3 regions of the Citrobacter sp. CRE-46 genome follow, and region 1 is predicted to be linked to each of the others. Evidence: predicted binding sites of a transcription regulator. Region 1 holds the regulator's gene; each other region holds the start of a gene.
The links. Region 1 encodes PurR, which represses purine synthesis genes. Its sites were predicted from a motif close to CANGCAAACGTTTGCNTG; they were not measured.
Positions count from the first base shown of each region.

Region 2: purH (bifunctional phosphoribosylaminoimidazolecarboxamide formyltransferase/IMP cyclohydrolase) is a predicted target of PurR. The motif match lies at 2,223-2,240, and genes of this name have one in related genera.
Region 3: pyrC (dihydroorotase) is a predicted target of PurR. The motif match lies at 2,374-2,391, and genes of this name have one in related genera.

Region 1 is NZ_CM184341.1:2,865,688-2,869,974, forward strand. It holds gene AC534G_RS13940 (MFS transporter) at 1-443, opposite strand, end outside; gene cydH (cytochrome bd-I accessory subunit CydH) at 619-708, opposite strand; gene purR (HTH-type transcriptional repressor PurR) at 1,006-2,031, shown strand; gene punR (DNA-binding transcriptional activator PunR) at 2,028-2,960, opposite strand; gene punC (purine nucleoside transporter PunC) at 3,074-4,279, shown strand.
Region 2 is NZ_CM184341.1:4,927,507-4,931,793, reverse strand. It holds gene purD (phosphoribosylamine--glycine ligase) at 1-511, opposite strand, end outside; gene purH (bifunctional phosphoribosylaminoimidazolecarboxamide formyltransferase/IMP cyclohydrolase) at 527-2,116, opposite strand; rRNA gene AC534G_RS23895 (16S ribosomal RNA) at 2,737-4,276, shown strand.
Region 3 is NZ_CM184341.1:3,180,283-3,184,569, reverse strand. It holds gene solA (N-methyl-L-tryptophan oxidase) at 1-257, opposite strand, end outside; gene bssS (biofilm formation regulator BssS) at 372-626, opposite strand; gene dinI (DNA damage-inducible protein I) at 967-1,212, opposite strand; gene pyrC (dihydroorotase) at 1,279-2,325, opposite strand; gene AC534G_RS15540 (lipoprotein) at 2,431-2,991, opposite strand; gene mdtH (multidrug efflux MFS transporter MdtH) at 3,106-4,287, opposite strand, start outside.

The DNA.
Region 1 (4,287 bases):
GCGGGAACACCGCCAATATTGGCAATCGTTAACCCCATAAACATGGTTGCCACGGCGCTGGCTTGCTTATGTTTAGGTACCACGCTTGCGGCGACAACAGAGCCGAGACCAAAAAAGGCTCCGTGATTAAGACTGGTCAAAATACGTGACAGCATCAGCGTGGTGTAATCCGGCGAGATAGCGGAAAGCACGTTGCCCAGCGTGAAAATAGCCATCAGGAATATCAGCGCATTACGTCGCGCGCGATGGGACAGCAGCAGTGTCATCAGCGGAGCTCCCACCATCACGCCAACCGCATACGCGCTAATCAGCATCCCGGCCGCGGGAATCGAGACATCCACCCCTTTGGCAATCACGGGCAATAATCCCATTGGCGAAAATTCGGTGGTGCCAATGCCAAACGCGCCAATCGCCAGCGCCAGTAAGGGATAATTGATTTTCATATATCGACTCCGTAACGTCGAGCCGTGGCGCGACATAAAATAAGAGTCAAAAGCATGACATTGATCGCAAAATTAATAAAGTTAACAAAATTGCAAAAGACTTTTGCTTATTCGCAAACAATAGAGGGGGAATAGATGCGGAAAGGATGAGGGAGAGCTAACTCCCTCGGGGAAATCAATGCAGTGCTGCGGTCAGGCCACCCGCGACGATCAAACCCAGAACAATAATGGTAGTCACTAACGAAAATTTCAGATCGGTGCTCATCAAGTTTTCTCCTTTTTATTCCCACACAAAAAGTGATATTGCGCATTTTTACACACTTGAAAGCAAAAATCTCTCACGATTTATATTGATAACTGCTTTTAACTCTTCCCCTTTTCGTTAAGATCAGACAAAATTCCACGCTTACTTGATTAGCGTACCGGCCATTGACCCCTTCCTGACGTTCCGTGTCGTTTTCCCGGCGTGCCGCAACCCCTACGTTGCGTTAAGGGTGTGTGAAGGCAAACGTTTACCTGGAGTATTCTCAGGAGCTTAGGATATGGTCTGGAGTGAGATGTAATGGCAACAATTAAAGATGTAGCGAAGCGAGCAAACGTTTCCACTACAACCGTATCACACGTAATTAACAAGACGCGCTTTGTCGCGGAAGAAACGCGTAATGCGGTTTGGGCTGCGATCAAAGAGCTGCACTATTCTCCAAGCGCAGTTGCGCGCAGCCTGAAGGTGAATCACACCAAGTCTATCGGCTTGCTGGCGACCAGCAGCGAAGCGGCCTATTTCGCCGAAATTATCGAAGCCGTTGAGAAAAACTGTTTCCAGAAAGGCTATACCCTGATTCTGGGCAACGCATGGAACAGTCTTGAAAAGCAGCAGGCCTATCTGTCGATGATGGCGCAAAAGCGCGTTGATGGTCTGTTAGTGATGTGTTCTGAGTATCCGGAACCTCTGCTTTCGATGCTCGAAGAGTATCGCCATATTCCGATGGTTGTTATGGACTGGGGCGAAGCTAAGGCTGATTTTACCGATACGGTCATTGATAACGCTTTCGAGGGCGGTTACATGGCGGGTCGGTATCTGATAGAACGCGGCCATCGCGAGATTGGCGCAATCCCGGGCCCGATGGAGCGGAATACCGGGGCCGGTCGTCTGGCTGGCTTTATGAAAGCGATGGAAGAAGCGCTGATTAAGGTTCCCGAAAACTGGATTGTACAGGGCGATTTTGAACCTGAATCCGGTTATCGCGCCATGCAGCAAATTCTTTCACAGTCGCATCGTCCGACCGCCGTCTTCTGCGGTGGCGATATCATGGCGATGGGCGCGCTGTGCGCCGCTGATGAGATGGGACTGCGCGTACCGCAGGATGTCTCGCTCATCGGTTATGATAACGTGCGCAACGCCCGCTTCTTCACGCCAGCGCTGACCACCATTCACCAGCCTAAGGATTCACTGGGTGAAACGGCCTTTAATATGCTGTTAGACCGCATCGTGAATAAACGCGAAGAGTCGCAGTCTATCGAGGTTCATCCGCGTCTGGTAGAGCGCCGCTCCGTTGCTGACGGTCCATTCCGCGATTATCGTCGTTAAGCCTGTTGTGCGGGGGCCTCATCTGGCTCCCGCAACCATTCTTTATTCAGCGTTTCGCTATCACCTAAATAGTCCAGCAACCAGCTCAGTGCTGGCGAGGTATCGTTCTGTTGCCATGTCAGACAACACGCGGCATCAGGAAAGGGATTCTCCAACTGCAGCGACACCCATTTACCGCTATCAATCCACGGCTTGGCAAAATGTGTTGGTACCATGCCTACACACAATCCCGCAGATAAACAGGTTGCGGAAGATTCCCAGTCAGGCACCACAACGCGCTTTTGGTTGTCCAGTAACCAGGTTATACGCTTCGGCAATGTACGCGAGGTATCTTCTCGCACCAGTGACGGCCAGTTGCGCAACGTATCATCGCTTAGCGGCCCCGACATTGACGCCAGCGGATGATGGCTGGCCACCACGCAGCTCCAGCTCAGCATGCCCATGTCGCGGAAGGTATAGCGACCCCCTACCGGAATGGCCTGTGTGGCGCCAATAGCCAGCTCTACACGCCCATCGGAAAGCGCATCCCAGACACCATTAAAGACTTCCTGAAAAACCAGCAGTTCCACATCATCAAAGTGGCGATAGAAATCCACAATCATCTGCCGGGTACGTTCGGGACGGACAATGTTATCTACCGCGATTGCCAGTTGTCCTCGCCAGCCGTTGGCGATTTGTTGACATTGCTGACGAGTGATCTGCATTTTTTTGATAACAGAGCGCCCTTCTTTTAAAAACCACGCGCCGGCAGGCGTTAATTCCACATCGCGATGGCGTCGCTCAAAAAGCGGTACAGCCAGCCACTCCTCCAGTTGGCGCACGGTGTAGCTTACCGCCGAAGGTACGCGGTGTAACTCCTGCGCGGCTGAACTGAAACTGCCGTTGCGTGCAACCGCATCAACCACTTCAAGTGAATATTCCGACCACATATTCTGCCTACAAAAAATTTGAAATCAGTAAGCAAATATTAGCGTTTCACAGCGTGAATTACACTCACTACACTCAGCGGCATTGTTCTATTGCTAAAAAAAGAGAAATGATGATGCAACCTGGGAAAGGTTTTTTAGTCTGGTTGGCGGGCCTTAGCGTGCTCGGCTTTCTGGCGACGGATATGTATCTGCCCGCCTTTGCCGCGATTCAGTCCGATCTGCAAACACCTGCATCTGCCGTCAGCGCCAGCCTAAGTTTATTTTTAGCGGGTTTCGCCGTCGCACAACTACTGTGGGGACCGCTCTCGGACCGCTATGGCCGTAAACCGATTTTACTGTTGGGTTTATCTATTTTTGCGCTGGGTAGTCTGGGTATGCTGTGGGTTGAAAACGCCACTGGCTTGCTGGCGCTACGCTTTATTCAGGCCGTTGGCGTCTGTGCCGCGTCGGTTATCTGGCAGGCGCTGGTTACAGACTATTACCCTTCACAAAAAGTAAACCGCATCTTTGCCACCATTATGCCGCTGGTCGGGTTATCACCGGCTCTCGCGCCGTTATTGGGCAGCTGGATTCTGGTCCATTTCTCCTGGCAGGCCATTTTCGCCACCCTGTTTGCTATTACCCTGATTCTGATGCTTCCGGCCCTGCGTTTAAAACCGACGGTTAAAGCACGCGACGACAGCCAGGATAAACTGACTTTCGCCACACTGTTGCGCTCGAAAGCTTATCGTGGAAACGTACTGATTTATGCCGCCTGCTCCGCAAGCTTTTTCGCATGGCTGACGGGTTCACCGTTTATCCTTAGCGAAATGGGCTACAGCCCGGCAGTGATTGGCCTGAGCTATGTTCCGCAAACTATCGCCTTCTTAATTGGTGGTTACGGTTGCCGTGCGGCGCTGCAAAAATGGCAAGGTCGTCAGATGCTGCCATGGTTACTGATTCTTTATTCCATCAGCGTTGTTGCCACCTGGGCTACCGGCTTTATTCATCATGTTGCGCTGGCTGAAATTCTGATCCCATTCTGCGTAATGGCGATTGCCAACGGCGCAATCTATCCTATCGTTGTCGCTCAGGCGTTACGTCCTTTCCCACAGGCCACAGGACGCGCAGCCGCATTGCAAAATACGCTGCAACTGGGTTTATGCTTCCTGGCAAGTCTTATGGTGTCGTGGCTGATCGCCACCCCGCTGCTCACCACCACCAGCGTGATGCTGACAACAGTGCTGCTGGCAGCCATCGGTTACAAAATGCAATCGCAGACCGATAACACCCGTCAAACAGATGACCGGGCGCAAATTGCCCACGGTGAGTCTCACTAATAAATGTC
Region 2 (4,287 bases), 2.1 Mb from region 1:
TGTCCTGCACGGCGGCTTCCGCTTCTTCGAGCGTCATCGCGACGATAACGCCTTTACCGGCGGCCAGACCGTCGGCTTTGATGACGATCGGTGCGCCTTTCTCGCGCAGGTAAGCCAGCGCTGGCTCAACCTCGGTAAAGTTCTGGTACTCCGCCGTCGGAATCTGGTGACGGGCGAGGAAATCTTTGGTGAAGGCTTTGGAGCCTTCCAACTGTGCGGCGCCTTCGGTTGGGCCAAAGATCTTCAGACCTGCGGCGCGAAACGCATCAACCACGCCAATCACCAGCGGCGCTTCCGGGCCAACGATGGTCAGGTCAATCTTCTCGTTCTGGGCAAAGCTCAGCAGCGCCGGGATATCGGTTACGCCGATAGCCACGTTTTGCAGCGCGGGTTCCAGCGCGGTGCCCGCGTTGCCCGGTGCGACAAAAACGGTATCAACCAGCGGCGACTGCGCCGCTTTCCACGCCAGCGCGTGCTCGCGCCCGCCGTTGCCAATCACTAATACTTTCATCGTCTGCTCCGTGGATTAATGGCGGAAGTGGCGCATGTCGGTAAAGATCATCGCGATACCGTGTTCATCGGCAGCGGCAATGACTTCATCATCACGGATAGAACCGCCAGGCTGGATCACACAGCTCACGCCCACGGCGGCAGCGGCATCGATACCGTCGCGGAACGGGAAGAAGGCGTCGGAGGCCATCGCGGAGCCTTTCACTTCCAGACCTTCGTCAGCCGCTTTAATCCCGGCGATTTTCGCGGAGTAGACACGGCTCATCTGGCCTGCGCCTATGCCGATGGTCATATTCTCTTTGGCATACACAATGGCGTTGGATTTCACGAATTTCGCCACTTTCCAGCAGAACAGCGCATCGCGCAGCTCCTGCTCGGTCGGCTGGCGTTTAGACACCACGCGCAGTTCACCTTCGCCTACCATACCCAGGTCGCGGTCCTGAACCAGCAGGCCGCCGTTAACGCGTTTGAAGTCCAGACCCGGCACACGCTGTGCCCACTGACCACAGGTCAGTACGCGCACATTCTGCTTGGCAGCCGTGATCTTCAGCGCTTCTTCGGTCGCGGATGGGGCGATAATCACTTCCACGAACTGGCGGGAGATGATGGCCTGAGCGGTTTCGGCATCCAGCTCGCGGTTGAAGGCGATGATGCCGCCGAACGCGGAGGTTGGGTCGGTTTTGTACGCACGGTCGTAAGCGTCGAGAATAGTGGAGCTCACCGCCACGCCACACGGGTTGGCATGCTTGACGATCACGCAGGCTGGCTCGTTGAACTCTTTCACGCATTCCAGTGCCGCATCGGTATCGGCGATGTTGTTGTAGGAGAGCGCTTTGCCCTGCACCTGCTGTGCGGTGGCAACGGACGCTTCTTTCACATTCTCTTCTATATAGAAGGCTGCCTGCTGGTGGCTGTTCTCGCCGTAGCGCATATCCTGCTTCTTAATGAAGTTCAGGTTCAGCGTACGCGGGAAGCGACCGGCGGCTTCTTTGCTTTCACCGTGGTAGGCCGGAACCATGCTGCCGAAGTAGTTGGCAATCATGCTGTCGTAGGCGGCGGTGTGTTCGAAAGCTTTAATCGCGAGATCGAAACGGGTGTCGAGAGTCAGAGAGCCTTCATTAGCATCCATCTCTTTAATAATGGCGTCGTAGTCACTGCTCTTCACCACGATGGCGACGTCTTTATGGTTCTTGGCAGCAGAGCGCACCATGGTCGGGCCGCCGATATCAATGTTCTCTACCGCATCTTCCAGCGAGCAGCCTTCACGGGCTACGGTTTCGGCGAAGGGGTACAGGTTAACGACCACCATATCGATAGGGGCGATGTGATGCTGTTCCATGATCGCATCGTCCTGGCCGCGACGGCCGAGGATGCCGCCGTGGACTTTTGGATGCAGGGTCTTCACGCGTCCATCCATCATTTCCGGGAAACCGGTGTAATCGGAAACTTCGGTCACTGCCAGGCCTTTTTCTGCTAACAGGCGGGCGGTACCCCCCGTAGACAGCAGCTCCACACCGCGTGCGGAAAGTGCCTGAGCGAATTCGATGATACCGGCCTTGTCAGAAACACTGAGCAGAGCGCGGCGGACTGGACGACGTTGTTGCATGGTAAATCCCCTGGATTTGACTATTACAGAGAGCGTTAGGTGAATTCTTGGCTAAAAACTCAGCTAACGCCCCTCACGGGGCATCCTTGTTGTGCGGTGGCATTGTAACGAAAACGTTTGCGCAACGCTCGCGAATTTTTCTCTTTCCTTTAATTCGATTATTTCAGCTTTATATGATGAGGGATGAATCGAAGTGATGATCGCAAGAGAACCTCATTTTTGTGGATAACTCTGTGTGTAAATGGGTATAAGACGGGGTTCTGCTGTGGAATGCAGCAGTCAGTCATTTTTCTGTCATTTAAGGGTTGCGGGCTGAAGGAAACTCCCTATAATGCGCCTCCATCGACACGGCGGATGTGAATCACTTCACACAAACAGCCCGGTCGGTTGAAGAGAAAAACCTGAAAATGAGGGTTGACTCTGAAAGAGGAAAGCGTAATATACGCCACCTCGCGACAGAGCGCTAAGGCGCGTCGCAACTGCTCTTTAACAATTTATCAGACAATCTGTGTGGGCACTCGAGGATACGGATTCTTAACGTCGCAAGACGAAAAATGAATACCAAGTCTCTGAGTGAACACGTAATTCATTACGAAGTTTAATTCACGAGCATCAAACTTAAATTGAAGAGTTTGATCATGGCTCAGATTGAACGCTGGCGGCAGGCCTAACACATGCAAGTCGAACGGTAGCACAGAGAGCTTGCTCTCGGGTGACGAGTGGCGGACGGGTGAGTAATGTCTGGGAAACTGCCCGATGGAGGGGGATAACTACTGGAAACGGTAGCTAATACCGCATAATGTCGCAAGACCAAAGAGGGGGACCTTCGGGCCTCTTGCCATCGGATGTGCCCAGATGGGATTAGCTTGTAGGTGGGGTAACGGCTCACCTAGGCGACGATCCCTAGCTGGTCTGAGAGGATGACCAGCCACACTGGAACTGAGACACGGTCCAGACTCCTACGGGAGGCAGCAGTGGGGAATATTGCACAATGGGCGCAAGCCTGATGCAGCCATGCCGCGTGTATGAAGAAGGCCTTCGGGTTGTAAAGTACTTTCAGCGAGGAGGAAGGCGTTGTGGTTAATAACCACAGCGATTGACGTTACTCGCAGAAGAAGCACCGGCTAACTCCGTGCCAGCAGCCGCGGTAATACGGAGGGTGCAAGCGTTAATCGGAATTACTGGGCGTAAAGCGCACGCAGGCGGTCTGTCAAGTCGGATGTGAAATCCCCGGGCTCAACCTGGGAACTGCATCCGAAACTGGCAGGCTAGAGTCTTGTAGAGGGGGGTAGAATTCCAGGTGTAGCGGTGAAATGCGTAGAGATCTGGAGGAATACCGGTGGCGAAGGCGGCCCCCTGGACAAAGACTGACGCTCAGGTGCGAAAGCGTGGGGAGCAAACAGGATTAGATACCCTGGTAGTCCACGCCGTAAACGATGTCGACTTGGAGGTTGTGCCCTTGAGGCGTGGCTTCCGGAGCTAACGCGTTAAGTCGACCGCCTGGGGAGTACGGCCGCAAGGTTAAAACTCAAATGAATTGACGGGGGCCCGCACAAGCGGTGGAGCATGTGGTTTAATTCGATGCAACGCGAAGAACCTTACCTACTCTTGACATCCAGAGAACTTAGCAGAGATGCTTTGGTGCCTTCGGGAACTCTGAGACAGGTGCTGCATGGCTGTCGTCAGCTCGTGTTGTGAAATGTTGGGTTAAGTCCCGCAACGAGCGCAACCCTTATCCTTTGTTGCCAGCGATTCGGTCGGGAACTCAAAGGAGACTGCCAGTGATAAACTGGAGGAAGGTGGGGATGACGTCAAGTCATCATGGCCCTTACGAGTAGGGCTACACACGTGCTACAATGGCATATACAAAGAGAAGCGACCTCGCGAGAGCAAGCGGACCTCATAAAGTATGTCGTAGTCCGGATTGGAGTCTGCAACTCGACTCCATGAAGTCGGAATCGCTAGTAATCGTGGATCAGAATGCCACGGTGAATACGTTCCCGGGCCTTGTACACACCGCCCGTCACACCATGGGAGTGGGTTGCAAAAGAAGTAGGTAGCTTAACCTTCGGGAGGGCGCTTACCACTTTGTGATTCATGACTGGGGTGAAGTCGTAACAAGGTAACCGTAGGGGAACCTGCGGTTGGATCACCTCCTTACCTTAAAGAAC
Region 3 (4,287 bases), 310 kb from region 1:
GTGCGTACAAAAATCGGTTCTTCATTTTGAGTGGAAAGTTCATCCCACAATGTCTGCGCGCGCAGCACCAGCGGAACGTATTTCTCACCTTCGCCATAAGCATGACGAATTAATCGTGTGTCGCCGTGGTGGCTGCCCTGTTGATGCGGTGGCATATGCGCATCGATCATCAGAACGTTCAGACCGGCGCGAGTGGCATAGTATCCGGCTGCGGCACCCACGGAACCGCTGCCAATAATGATTAAGTCGTATTTCATCCGCTTCTCTCTGCAATCGCGATAGTAGCAGGGTAAATAACTGACCTGGAATATTCAACCGGGAAATAAGAAAGGCACCGTTAAGGTGCCTTTTGATGGTTGGATGTATCAGATTTAATGGCGCTGATACTCATTTACCTGGTAATCGCCGGATTCAATTTTGGCGATTCCTGCTTCTAATATCGAAATAAATTGCCTGGCAACATCAGTGGTTAACCAGAGCGTTTGACCAACTTCAGTCCCATCCGGGTCCGGTCGATTCGGGGTCTGGTAGTGCAAACGCAGCATCAGCGCGTCGTAGCTATCAACGGTGCTGATGTCCCATCCTACAAGCGGATGAGTCTGAATGACTTCATTATTCTTTTCCATCATGCCCCCTAATTCGTGTTACTAGACAACGGTTTTCGAGGTTCAATGCATTTTTTTTCTGAAGCAACTTCAGTATATCAATAAATAAGGGTATTCATTGAAAATTTAAAGAGGGCAGCGCATAAATTTATAGTTTTCAGCGTTATCTGACTAATAAAGCAACATGTCATTCATTTTTTTTTAGCAAGTTGCACAATTATTTTGTTGTTCTGGTTAAAAGATAACCAGGAAATGAATATTAAATTAAATGGCCGCCAGGGGGAGTCTGCATTTTTTTTAAAATGGCGTGTAAAAAAAAGCCGGGGCGACCCGGCAAACAAATATCACTGCATATCATTATTTATTCATTGATAAACCAGTCATCCGCGCTTTCCCAGGTCTCCTGCAAGATCTCGCTGATGCGTTCTTTGTCCTCTTTGGTCGCGCCAATTACCGACAGATTGTTAGCTCCGGCATAACGGACGGTAACGTTACCCTCATTATCCGGAAAATGATGATGAATACGGCGGGAGAGTTCACCTGCCAATGCGTCAATCGCACCGGCAGGCAAAGGTGAAGTTTTGGCAATAGTGACTTCAATACGCATAATAGCCCCCTGTTGAATATACTGTTTATTTATACAGTTATTCAGATCGGTTGGCTACACTTTTTTTTAGCTTTTTACTGACCAGCGTACCGTTTCGCCACCCAGGAAAGGCACCAGCGAGTCATCTGCTAGCGCAATGCTCTCCGGGACATGGTGCTCCACGCGTTCAAGCTCAATAAAAGTCTCATTCACCGGCAGACCATAGAATTGCGGACCATTGAGGGAGCAGAAGGCTTCAAAATGGCTCAGCGCATTCATCTCTTCAAATACGGTGGCATAGCTGCCCAGCGCGGTCGGGGCGTTAAAACACCCAGCACAGCCGCAACTGGATTCTTTGCGATGACGGGCATGCGGCGCTGAGTCGGTACCAAGGAATGCGCGGCTAAATCCGCTGGCGACCAGCTCACGTAGCGCCTGTTGGTGGACGTTACGTTTAAGGATTGGCAGACAATACAGGTGCGGACGAATGCCGCCGACCAGCATGTGGTTGCGGTTAAACATCAAATGTTGTGGCGTAATGGTGGCGGCGAGAAGCTCGTTACCATCCCGCACATATTCGGCAGCATCTTTAGTGGTGATATGTTCAAACACGACTTTCAGCGCAGTCAACCGCTGACGCAGCGGTTCCATCACCGTCTCAATAAAGCGTGCTTCGCGATCGAAAATATCGATATCCGCATGCGTCACTTCACCATGCACCAATAGCGGCATACCCAATTTTTCCATCCGTTCCAGCACAGGCATGATGGCCTCAATAGAGGTTACGCCATGCGTTGAGTTGGTGGTGGCATTCGCCGGGTAGAGTTTCGCGGCGGTAAACACGCCTTCGTTGAAACCTCGCTCCAGCTCATTGGGATCCAATGTATCCGTTAAATAGCAGGTCATTAAGGGCGTGAAGTCGTGTCCGGCAGGTACCGCATCAAGAATGCGTTGGCGATAAGCGATAGCTGCATCAACTGTGGTGACGGGCGGTGCCAGGTTCGGCATGACAATGGCGCGGCCGTAAATTTCGCTGGTATAGGGCACGACAGTTTTTAACATGTCGCCATCGCGAAAGTGAAGATGCCAGTCGTCTGGACGGCGGATCTTTAAAACCTGGGATGGTGCAGTCATCAATATGCTCCGGCTGAGGATTGTCTTTTTTGCCGGAAACAAAGGATAAGCGGAAACGTTTTCGTTTGCACGAAAAAAAAGGGCGCATCAGCGCCCTCTGGTTTATTAGTCGGTGAATGGGATGATGATTTCGCCCGGTTTCACTTCTATACCTTTCGCCAGTTTTTTCGCCAGCGCTTCACCCTGACTGCTGTCGTCCTGCAGAACATAGGCAGGCTGTTGGTTAAAGTAATTACGCAGCGACTGGTTTAAATACGGCATCAGCGTTTGTAGCACCGACTGCATTTTTTCAGGTGTGACGGTCGCGTCCACGACTTCCATCTCTTGCAAGTAAATCGCGCCTTTCTCTTTATTGAAGACCGGTAGCGCTTTAAGTTTCAGCTTCATGGTGGCTTTCTGACTGCCAAACAGGGAATTCATGTCCAGATTGGCATCACCCGTCAGAGTCACTTTATTAGGCTCTTCACGCCCTATCTGACTGGCGAGATTGCTCAGTACGATGTGTGCTTCAGCGACGCCGGGCAAACCGATATCTTTTGAAAAGTTATTATGTTTCGCCAGCGCCTGATTAATCTCTTGCTCGCTAACCGTATATTGCGTGAGTTGATTACAACCAACCAACAGGCCGCCGACAATCAGTGCAGCGGCAAAAAAAAGCTTTTTCATGGGAGTCCTCAACATGATGCATATGGCGTAATCGTGACACAAAGCATCATCGAGTACCAGCGCCCCGGGCACCAGCAGAAAAAACTGAAAAGTGCTCGTGCGCCGGATTAGCTATCAGGCATCGGGTTCCAGCATGCCGCGCGTCGGGCGTTTGTGGCTGAATTGCCAGCCCAAAGCCAGGAAGGTGATGAAGCCGATAATACCGAGCATCATCCATGGCAATTCAGGCTGCGCCAGGGCTTTGCCCATATCAAACAGCCAGCCGCCGCCGACATACCCAATTGCGCCGCCGATGGCGAGCCCAAGTCGGCTGAAGCCCATGTAACTTCCTCGCGCGCGTGCATTAGCCAGCGAGGCGCTCAGGGTTTCACGCGCCGGTTCGGCGATGATCGAGCCGATATAGAAGGTGCAGATCAGCGTGAATAGCTGCTGTAAATTGCCGACAAGACCGATGGGCATCATGCTCAGAGACATCACCAGCAGACCGGCCATCAGGCGATGTTCCAGGCGAAAACGTTTTTCACTCCAGCGGGCAATAGGATAGAGCAGCGTTAACGAGAGGCATGCTTCGATGGCATACATCCATTTCACGGCGGCAGGCGAGCCAGCGATGTCGTTCACCATGATTGGCAGCATTAACATGACCTGTACCGCCAGCATGTAATAACCCGCCAGTGTCAGCACATAGGTGACAAAACGTTTGTCATGCATCACGTGGCCCATCCCTTCACGTACCGGAATTTTCACCGTCGACAATTTCCATGCCGGGAGTAGCCAGGCGTTAAACGCCGCGCACAGAACAAACAAAATGGCTCCTGTCGCGCAGACCAGGCGGAAATCGTACTGTAACAGCCAACTGCCAAGTAACGCGCCAACCACGGCGCCTGCGCTATCCTGCATCATCAGGATAGAGAAAAAACGCCCGCGCTTTTCCGGGCGGATCAGTTTGACCACCAGCGCCGAACGGGGAGGGTCGAACAGCGTGCCGCCCAGCCCGGAAAGAAAACAGGAAAACCACAGCAGCCAAGGCTCGTGGGCAATACCCATGGTGGCGAACCCGGCGGCGCGCATCAGCATACCGGTGACGATCATCGGTTTTGCGCCGAAACGGTCAGCAATAGCGCCGCCAAAAATACCCAGACCTTGCTGAATAAATTGACGCAATCCTAACGCGATCCCGACCATAACGGCAGCCCAGCCCATTTGGTCGACGAAGCGAATTGAGATCAGCGGGAAAACGACGAAGAAGCCCAGCACGACCAGCATATTATCAATGAGAAGGAAGTATTTACCCAG